DNA from 2 places in the Gracilibacillus pellucidus genome. Region 1 is predicted to be linked to the other one. Evidence: predicted binding sites of a transcription regulator. Region 1 holds the regulator's gene; the other holds the start of a gene.

Region 1 (5,310 bases):
AGTTCAGCAAGAGTCTCTACAAAGAAAAAAGCAAATGCAAGAAAAGAAATTATTGTTCCGAAAAAAGAGATAGTTGGTTGCAGCTGTAACGTAAAAGAACCAGCTATTAAACCAGCGAAATTAACGAATGATTGTGTCGTTGTAAATTCATTAGTAGGAACAAAGACAGTTCAAAAAGTGGCGGAAGCGACATTACCAATTACAGCGTTTGCTGGTTTAGGTGTGCTAGATGATATTGTATCAGTTAATGTAGTTCCAAATTTAGAAGGAGTTACACAAAATGCACGAGTTATCAGGGATAAAGTAGTCAACATCGGTCTACTTCCGGCATCCATTTCTATTTCGATTCTAGGTATTGAACTTCCTGTAACATTAGATACAAGTTTACCGTTCCAAGAGCATACAGATTTTCCAGGAGCATGTCCAGAAGATACACTAACGGAAACTCCATTAGAAATAGAGGGTATCTTTGTTCAGCCGGGTGTACCTGTAATTGGAGCTGCTGGTATTGATCTTGTTCAAGGTATTCTATTTAAAGTAGTATTGAAAACAACGATTACGGTTACACGACCAGTTATCCAAGATGCAAGCGGAAATGTTTGTGATGTTAATCCAAACCGTTGTGAAACGCCAGGCGCTATACCGACACAGACATTACCAGCACCGCCAAATGGTGGAGGCATTTTACCTTTACCATAGGTTAATCATCTAACAAGGTTAGTTAAGACTGGATAGTCAGTACAAAAAATGCAATCAACTGGCTGTTCTTGTTATATATTGGAGAAAGCTATGAAACTAGAATGAACAACGAAAGAAATAATTGCAAATCGCTGCACAGCTCTAGGATTTGCAGTCATTGAAGTATCAATTGCACTAAAAATAAAAGATCTTATGCCATGAGCAGTTCTGCGATAGTTGGAAAATGGCTAGCAAAATTAAAGTTAGTTTCATAATGAAATAAGAGTGAAAGGAAGCGATATAATGGCAAGTAACAATTGTGGTGTTAAAGTTGAGGTTCCTGCAAAACTACCTTTAAGACCAAAAGCGAAAAAGAAAGTAGAAGGTTGTAACTGTAATGTGACAGAACCAGTAATAAAACCAGCACAATTAACCAACGATTGTGTAGTAGTAAACTCATTAGTAGGAACAAAGACCGTACAAAAAGTGGCGGAGTCAACATTACCAATTACAGCGTTTGCTGGTTTAGGTGTGTTAGATGATATTGTTTCTGTTAATATTGTACCGAATTTAGATGCTGTAACACAAAATGCACGTGTTATTAAGGATAAAGTAGTTAATATTGGTCTTTTACCTGCATCCATTACAATCTCTATTTTAGATATTGAATTGCCCGTTACGTTGGATACTAGTCTTCCATTCCAAGAACACACCGACTTCCCTGGAGCATGTCCAGAAGATACGTTAACGGAAACACCATTGGAAATCGAAGGTATCTTTGTTCAGCCAGGTGTCCCTGTAATCGGGGCAGCAGGAATCGATCTTGTTCAAGGTATCCTATTTAAAGTAATCTTAAAAACAACGATTACGGTAACACGTCCAGTAATTCAAGACGCAAGCGGTAATATTTGTGATGTCAATCCAAATCGTTGCGAAACGCCAGGTGTTGCACCGACACACACATTACCAGCACCGCCAAACGGTGGAGGAATCCTGCCATAAAGTAAAAAGACATTTGATGAGTGTAAATTGGCCTGTATAAATCTTCTATACTCGATCAAAAGATTTCAGGTAGTCCTAACATGAAGAAAGATACGGTCTGCTACTATTTTTCTTTCAATGAGCATATATCTAGAAGTGACATTAGCAGATATTCCATTGACAAAGAGGTACCTTTGTTTAATTAGACGTACCAGTAATGTGGGATACAAGCGCTACAGTCATCACCATCATAAGAAAAATATCCTCTTGGCAGTATGAATCAATTGCCAAGGGGATTATTATGGGCAAAATAGTTAACATAATATTATTATGGTATTAAGAAAAAAGAAGTGCGACTATAATAGTGCGCACTCTATATCAGGCAGGAGGTATCCATTTAAACGGTTCGATATAACCCTACGACTTTCCCTAAAATACTAACATTTTCGTAAATTAATGGCTCCATTGTTGCATTTTCAGGCTGTAGGCGAATATGGTCTTTTTCTTTAAAGAAACGTTTAACCGTAGCCTCACTATCTTCTGTCATTGCAACAACAATATCTCCATTTTCAGCTGTGTTTTGCTGTTTAACTACTACTTTATCATCGTTTAAAATGCCAGCTTCTATCATACTATCGCCTTCAATAATCAATACAAATAATTGGTCGCTTGCATGCATTTCGTTATAAGGAATTGGGATATACTCTTCAATGTTTTCAACAGCAGTAATCGGTAGACCTGCTGTAACTTTCCCGATAACTGGTGCAAAAGTAGCCTCAGATTTTGGAATAGTAATTTCGCCTTCTTGTGGAAGGACTTCAATAGCCCTTGGCTTCGTAGGGTCACGACGAATGTAGCCTTTCTTTTCTAATCTAGCCAAGTGTCCATGAACAGTTGAGCTTGATGCTAGGCCGACCGCTTCCCCAATTTCACGAACAGATGGTGGATATCCTTTTAATTCTACTTGCTGTTTAATATAAGCCAAAATCTCTTCTTGCCGTTTTGATAGATTTGTCATATTAAAATCTCCTCACACGTATTATTTATTAAGTAAATTATAGCACAGCAACAATTGTTTTACAAACATTCGTTCGAAAAATCTGTTGACATGAACATTCGTTCGTGTATAATATGGTTACGAACAAAAGTTCTGTGGAGGGATAATATGTTAAAAAATTTATCGAAAGTTGACATTTTTTACTTAGTTGCCTTTATACTAGCTATTATCTTTTTATATTATTCTGTAGTAACTAGTTTATAAAGTAGGAGAGTAAGAAAAATGACTAATGCAATTATTTATTGTCGTGTAAGTACAGAGAAGGATGCACAAGAAACTTCTCTTAAAAGACAAGCAGAAGAACTACAATATTTCGCTAATCAATATAATTTTAATGTGTTTAAGACGATACAAGAGAAACAGAGCGGCTATGAGATTGAAAGAGAGGGTGTCTTTGAAATGTTAGAATCATTTCAAAATGGACAAGCTGACACCCTTCTGGTTCAGGATGAGACTAGACTAGGTAGAGGAAATACGAAAATAGCTTTGTTACATCAATTGAATCGTTTAGGTATATCGATTTACACATTATCACATAATGGTGAGCTTCATTTGTCAGAAGGGGATTCAATGGTTTTGCAAATTGTGTCCATAGTAGAAGAGTATCAGCGAAAATTACATAATGCCAAAATAAGACGAGGAATGAAAAAAGCAGTAAGCAACGGCTATAATCCAGCTAAAAACCTTTCTAATCAACATCTTGCGACAGGACGTGAGCGAAAAGAATTCCCGATTGAAGAAGTTGTTAGATTGAAGGGCAATAAGCTTACGTTTCAAGAGATTGCATCTGTTCTTAGAGGAATGGGTTATGATGTATCCAAAGCAACGGTACATCGCCGTTACCAAGAGTATCAAACACTTGAAAAATTACAAGATGAAGATTAGAATGATAGGGAGTATAGACGATGATGTCATATACTTTTTTTCATTTTTAAAAGGAATGAGGTGTACAATCTCGATGTTATCACAAGATAAAATTGCTCGAATTAATGAGCTTGCAAATAAATCGAAAAAAGAAGGCTTAACAGTAGAAGAAAAACAAGAACAAAAAGAATTACGTGAAGCTTATTTGAAAAATGTGAGAAAATCATTTAAAAATCATATGAAGGGGATGACAGTCGTTGACCCGAATGGGAATGACGTTACTCCGGAAAAACTTAAAAAGTTACAAAAGAAAAAGTAGTATTTTGCTGCTTTTTCTTTGTTTATACAAGAAAATTTTGTTAAACATTGCTGTTTTTGAAGAAAATGCTCTGTTTTTGAATAGAGATACTTGTCTTTGACTTCATTTCGTTATAGGATTATAGATGTGCGTACATATTTTTTTGTATATTGAAAGGGGACAAATTTACGATGGCAAAGCAAATTGAACAAAAGTCTATTAATGCTATTAGAACATTATCAATAGACGCTATTGAAAAAGCTAATTCTGGTCACCCAGGGTTGCCTATGGGCGCAGCACCAATGGCATATACTCTTTGGACTGAACACATGAACCATAACCCGAAAAGTTCTAAATGGTTTAACCGTGACCGTTTCGTATTATCAGCAGGACACGGGTCAATGTTGTTATACAGCTTACTACATTTAGCTGGTTATGATGTATCAATCGATGACCTAAAAGAATTTCGTCAATGGGGTTCTAAAACACCAGGTCACCCAGAAGTTCATCATACAGATGGAGTAGAAGCAACTACTGGACCACTTGGACAAGGTATTGCGATGAGTGTTGGTATGGCAATGGCTGAAAAACACTTAGAAGCTAAATATAATAAAGATGACTTCAATGTTGTAGATCACTACACATTTGCACTTGTAAGTGATGGTGACTTGATGGAAGGTATCTCACATGAAGCGGCATCTCTTGCTGGTCATTTGAAATTAGGCAAACTTATTGCACTATATGATTCTAATGATATTTCCTTAGATGGTGAGTTGAATAAAGCATTTTCGGAAAATGTAGAAGATCGTTTTAAAGCATATGGATGGCAAGTAATCCGTGTAGAAGACGGAACAGATACAGAATCTATCTCTAAAGCACTTACAGATGCAAAAGCAAACACTGATCAACCTACATTAATTGAAGTAAAAACAGTAATCGGATTTGGTTCTCCTAACAAATCTGGATCATCTGCATCACATGGTGCACCACTTGGTCAAGATGAAGTGAAACTAACAAAAGAAACTTATGCTTGGGATCATGAAGAATTTGCTGTTCCAGATGAAGTATACCAAGATTTTGAAACGAAAATTGTTGAAAACGGTAAAAAAGCTGAGCAAGAATGGAATGAACTATTCGATGCATATAAGAAAGCTTATCCTGAATTAAGCCAAGAATTAGAGGATGCAATTAATGACAAACTTCCAGAAGGATGGGAGAAAGAATTACCTGTATATGAAGCTGGTACTCATGCAGCAGCTACTCGTGCTACATCTGGTGAAGTGTTAAATGCGGTGGCTAAAGCAGTACCATCATTATTTGGTGGAAGTGCCGACTTAGCTGGATCTAACAAAACAAACCTAAAAGATGCTGGTGATTTCTCAGCAGCTGAACCTGACAAGCGTAATATTTGGTTTGGTGTACGTGAATTTGC
Region 2 (5,310 bases), on a different contig from region 1:
CATTAAAACTATCAACGAGGTTATTATTTATATTAGTATTATATATAAATACATTGTTTGAATTGCAAATGTCACATTTACCCTTGTTATTTAAACTTTCAATTATTCCTTTAATCTCTGAATCAACAAAACAATTAACACAACAAATCATTTTAATCGTTCCTCTAAGAAATTATTTATTAATTCAATGTGGTGCATTATCGCGATTTTCTTAACAGTACCTAAGCCAGGATAAGTTCCATTTTTATAATGTTTTTGAAACTCTCTAATTCCTAGAGTATCTATATTTTTTGAATAATTCCAATTGATCAATTTTTCTAAAGCCTCATAAAATTTTCCAGCTGGGTCGGTGATATCATCATTAGTATCGGACACAAAATGTTTAATACGAAGACTCATTTGATCATCGAAGTAGACAATATGAATTACTACAGCATAGGGAGCAAATCCTGTTTCAGAAAATTCTGCACCAACAATAGAAAAATCTGAAAATCCACTATAATTATCATCTCTATAATATAAATGATCTTCAGAAAAGGATTCATCTTCAATATTAACATAGTCGGCGTTTCTTAACTGTTTAGAAAACCTATCAGCTAACAATACTCTACTGTTTTTAATTTTTCTTCTAAAAGAACTTTCGTCAGGTGTGAGTGTATATATTGGCTTCTCAGTGTTAAAGATATTTAGATAATTATTTATATGGTCTGTATCATTTAAGATGACTATTAAATTCTCTTTGTTCTCGATATATTTTAATTCTGATACGCTATTATTATTGAGTATATGAGCTGGAATTACTTCGTGCTTATGTAAAGAATTTGTTAACTTATCTTTTAATGTTTCATCTTTCAGGTTGTCCAAAGCCTTTTTATAGTTCCCAACTTTTGGATTGTGTATTAGAGCAATGTGATGATCCTCTTCAGAAAAACAATTCAAAGTTTTCAGTAAAGTTGAAGTAGGTTTAATTGGTTCAACAATAGGTATTATTTTTGAACCAATTAACTTGTTCTCAACCAATTCTCGTATTGCAAGTAATTCAAACTGTCTTCCCCTTAAATATGGAAAATACATATTAATTCCCCCAATTTTTATTTAAAACACTAAATAGTTTAGCATAATCGTTTTTGTTATAATTCGAAAAATACATTAAGAATTTTAATTCATAAGGGACTTTTTCATATTCTTCTTTTACTAGCTTACTACGCTCTTTTAATATGTTTATAAAATACTTATATGCAGTATTTATTTCTATATTTGAAAACATATTTAAACACTCTTTATAATATTTAACCGGTACAGTCCTTGGAAGCTCTCCATAGTATTCAAGTATTATACGCTCATATTCTTGTTTTCTGAGAATTTTAAACATTGTTACGTGATCTAGTTGAGATGTGTCAGTGATAGGTTCTTTTCGTGTACTAATTGTATTTCTTTTTGTTAGAACACATATGCCCACTTTGGATCCATTTAAGATTTTTTGAACTTTATTATATTGAGATTCTGAAGTAACAACACAAACATGATCGAAAGCTTTAAAATAATCAGTAATTTGTGAATCTAAGCGATCGAAGGTATCTAATTCTGTTTTGATTTCGTAAACTACTGCTTTTCCATTAATTAAAATAAAATCTGCTTTTGATTTACTTATTGGAATTTCTGTTAAAGCAGTTGTAGTATTAATACTATGTCTACCTAATAAAAGCTTATTAAGAAGGGTATTTTTATAGAAATATTCATTCCTATATTGTTTACTTAAATAGTTATACATTTCTTTAATAAGATCATTGTATTGGATATAATTACCTATAGTCAAATATTTTCTTACACAAGTGTCAAATAAAGAGTTTTCATTCTGGTTTATTAACTCTTGAAATATGCTTTGAGTAAAGACCCTATTCAAGATATTATTATTACTCATAATAAACACCTGTCCTTATCATATTTATTTTTATAATATCATAACTTTTATTAAAATAACACAGTACAACAGTAACTACCTATTGCAGTTATAATAATATAGTATGTTACGATGAATGCCATCTAGCCTTTCTTTTACTACTTTAGTGCCAACATTGAATGATTGTGCCATATCATCAACAATATATTCACTTTTTAAGTCAAATAATTTTAACATATTAAATGGAATAGCAGCATAACGTGTAAATCGTTTAGCATCCCATTCTTGTAGGTCGTGAAATGCTTTAGGCATAACTAGTTGTGATCCACAGTGTCTTAGAATGTGACAAAGTTCGTGAAAAAACTGTTCACGCTGTTCTTCAAGAGTTAATCTAGAATCAATGCTTATAATTTTGCTTTTACCGTATGTAAAAGAATATGAACGTTTTTCTCTAAATCCTAATTGAATATCAAATGATATAGCTATTTTGCGAATATCCATAAGTGAAGGGGTAGTAATGCCTTTCTTTAGATAATGATTTGCTATCCATTTTTCTAAGTCGAATGGCTTATATATGTAGGACATTTTCATCACCTCAATCACATTATACGAACAAACGTTCTTTTTATCAAGATAAAAAAGAAACAGTGTCATTTACTGTTTCTATAATTTTTGTATAGCAAGATCGGATGATAATAATATGTTACGCGTATCTAGCTTTTTTAGCTTCCTCTTCTTTCCAAGGTTCAATTTTGTTACGAACCCAATCAATACTATGAGTTTTCATCCGCCATTTATCGGCTTGCAGCATGGCTTCTTTAGAATATGTAGATGTTGTAATAAATCTCGCTAAAACACAATCATGATTTTGTTTTGATGAATTTAATTCTCTTATCTCACGTACCGTAATTTGGTTTCCTGAGTTAAAATAATGCTTAATTTGAACAGCTTCATATTGCTGATGATAACGCTGATAAATAAGAAGATCTACACCGCCATCAGCACCTTTTTTCGTTTCTTTAGGCTTATATCCCTTTGCTTTGTAATACAAATAACATAATCGCTCAAATTCTAATCCAGACATTTTTTCTAAAGGCATTTTTATAATTTCTTTATCAGATAAAAGTCTAGTAGGAGGTATGTTATTGTTATCTTTATTCTTTACTTTAGATACATTTTTAGTTGATTTCTTTTTGTTTTTGGATTTTTTGATAGGAATAAAAATTGAAAGAATGCCAGTAATAATAGCCGGTAAAATTAAGGCTATTATTAAATAAATAAAGTCCAGACGATGTAACAATACTATGGATATGCCTATACAGAACAGTAATAAATAAATTAACTGTAGTATAGCTTTTCTTTGGTTTTTACCCAATGTCATTCTCCTCTTTCTTGCTTTGCTTTCCACTTTACATAGTCTATATGACGCTTAATATCGTCAATTTCCTCTTCTGTTAAACCTTCAATATCGAAGAAAAATAAGTTAGCATCTTCGGTATTATCTGCGTCATTTTTACTATCTCGATCTGTTTCCTTTTTATCGCTTTTCCCTAACAAATAATCTAGGCTAACGTCATAAAAATCAGCAATCTTTATTAATGTTTCATAATCGGGTTGACGAGTTCCTTGCTCATAATTTGCTAATTTGCCACGGGAAAAACCTAGTCTTTCAGCTGCATCATATTGACTTAAACCTTTTTCCTTTCTAAGTGAAACCAATCGTTTTTTTAACATATATTATTAACCTCCTATACTTATTATAAGAAACGTTTAGTTTCCATTCTATAAATGACACAAAAAGTTTCTGAAAAACCATTAACAGAAACAAAATGTTTCCTTGAGAAGTGAGGTGAAAAAATGAGAAACAAATTAGTCGACTGTAGAGGAGCACTCTGACGTTCAAAAGTAGCTAAAGATCTTGATATAACTCCTCAAATGTTAGGAGCAATAGAAAGAGGAGACAGAACACCTTCACTAGAATTAGCAAAAAAAGTAGCTGATTATTATAACTTAACTATAGACGAACTTTTTTTTGAACAAAAAAGAAACAAAGTGTTTCCTTGTAGAGAAGTATTAGTCTAATTAGTAAATTATATACTCCACTAAATGTAATTAATATGAATTTACTGCAAGTTTCCATCTTTACCAATAACAAAAATATGGTTAGTCCACATATTACTGCTGCATATGTTAAGAACAGGGGTGATGCAAATGGCAAAGCAAACAACCAAGAGAAAAGTCACTTATAAGATCAGAAAGGTTGATTATGGCGATATGCCAAGAGAGGAAGCATTTGAAAAAGCTTTAAAGCCGTATTTTACACCAGAAGTTATTCCAGATAATCCACGTGAAAAGGTGATGAATGCTTATTGCTAGGGTTTCAAAAATATTTATATACGGTTGTTGCTGAAGTTGATGGATGGACGTTAGATAAAACTATTGAATCAGATGTTACCTTACCAAAAAATGAAGTTGCAAAAAGAGGTTTTGAATTATTTGGCATAAATGCAAAGTTAATCGGCTATAAAATGAAAACAATTTAATTAAAGCGGTGAAAACTATGAAATTAGAAAACTGTCAGAAAAACAAAGCTTAATAAATTTAGTGAAAGATCTAAAGAAGCAAGGAGTAAAGATCGGTTTTGCAGTGAAGTTTATAGAAAAGTAGGTGAGAGGGTTGAATGATAAAGGTATAAAAAAGTAGCAAGTGCGACCACACACTTACTACAAGGGAAATTTAATTCATCTTAACTTTATCATTCTTCTCCTATTTTTTAAAGTCTTTTTACTAGTTTTTTACAAATAAAGAAGAAAATATGAGTTTGGCAATTGTACCATCGAATCTAACAATTCTATCAAGTCTCTTTCCCACAGCAGAAAAACCATTCAAAGTAATTAAACTGATTGGCTATTCCTATACAAATAAAGAACAAGAATATAGCGTTGAAAAGCGTCCGTTTGTGAAGTGATGGGAATATTTGGATTTTCTAAGTTTAGATTAACATGAAATAACATAATGGTTGAATCAAATAGGATGGACAAGCTTAGTAATTCCAGATGGCTATGATGTTTTTGATATAGACGATCAACAGGAAGAACAAGTCATTTTTGAAGCACTTTATGCAGCTGAGTTTAAATTGCATGCAATTTAAACTGTTCGAGGTTATCAGTTCTTTTTTTAGTCTACAGATAAAGTGAGAGGTCAAGATGCAAAGGTACTAATGGCAGGTGGCTTTGTAGGTGATTATCGTCTTTCTAGTAAGGGTACAAGTCGTTTTACCTAGTGAAAATACAGAAGGTAGTGAGTTAGACGAAATGCCCGTTTTTTTGAACGATTAAAAATGTTAAATAATGAAAACGATCGTCCATTCTATTTGCCAGTGAATGAGGGACCACGTGATAACATACTTT

Evidence for each region. The regulator LexA, encoded in region 1, represses DNA repair genes until DNA is damaged. The targets are predictions, from matches to a motif close to CGAACATATGTTCG.
Region 2: SH601_RS11635 (ImmA/IrrE family metallo-endopeptidase) is a predicted target of LexA. The motif match lies at 2,510-2,523, and genes of this name have one in related genera.

What each region holds. Positions count from the first base shown of each region.
Region 1 covers NZ_JAWZSR010000008.1:122,439-127,748, forward strand. Annotated here, with positions in the region: gene SH601_RS13660 (hypothetical protein) at 1-699, shown strand, start outside; gene SH601_RS13665 (hypothetical protein) at 982-1,680, shown strand; gene lexA (transcriptional repressor LexA) at 2,057-2,677, opposite strand; gene SH601_RS13675 (YneB family resolvase-like protein) at 2,939-3,601, shown strand; gene SH601_RS13680 (DUF896 domain-containing protein) at 3,675-3,899, shown strand; gene tkt (transketolase) at 4,070-5,310, shown strand, end outside.
Region 2 covers NZ_JAWZSR010000006.1:89,570-94,879, reverse strand. Annotated here, with positions in the region: gene SH601_RS11650 (RES family NAD+ phosphorylase) at 1-151, opposite strand, end outside; gene SH601_RS11645 (sce7725 family protein) at 148-1,074, opposite strand; gene SH601_RS11640 (sce7726 family protein) at 1,076-1,921, opposite strand; gene SH601_RS11635 (ImmA/IrrE family metallo-endopeptidase) at 1,997-2,485, opposite strand; gene SH601_RS11630 (restriction endonuclease) at 2,604-3,275, opposite strand; gene SH601_RS11625 (helix-turn-helix domain-containing protein) at 3,278-3,634, opposite strand; gene SH601_RS11620 (helix-turn-helix transcriptional regulator) at 3,836-3,982, shown strand; gene SH601_RS11615 (hypothetical protein) at 4,112-4,276, shown strand; gene SH601_RS11610 (hypothetical protein) at 4,270-4,443, shown strand; gene SH601_RS11605 (hypothetical protein) at 4,920-5,051, shown strand.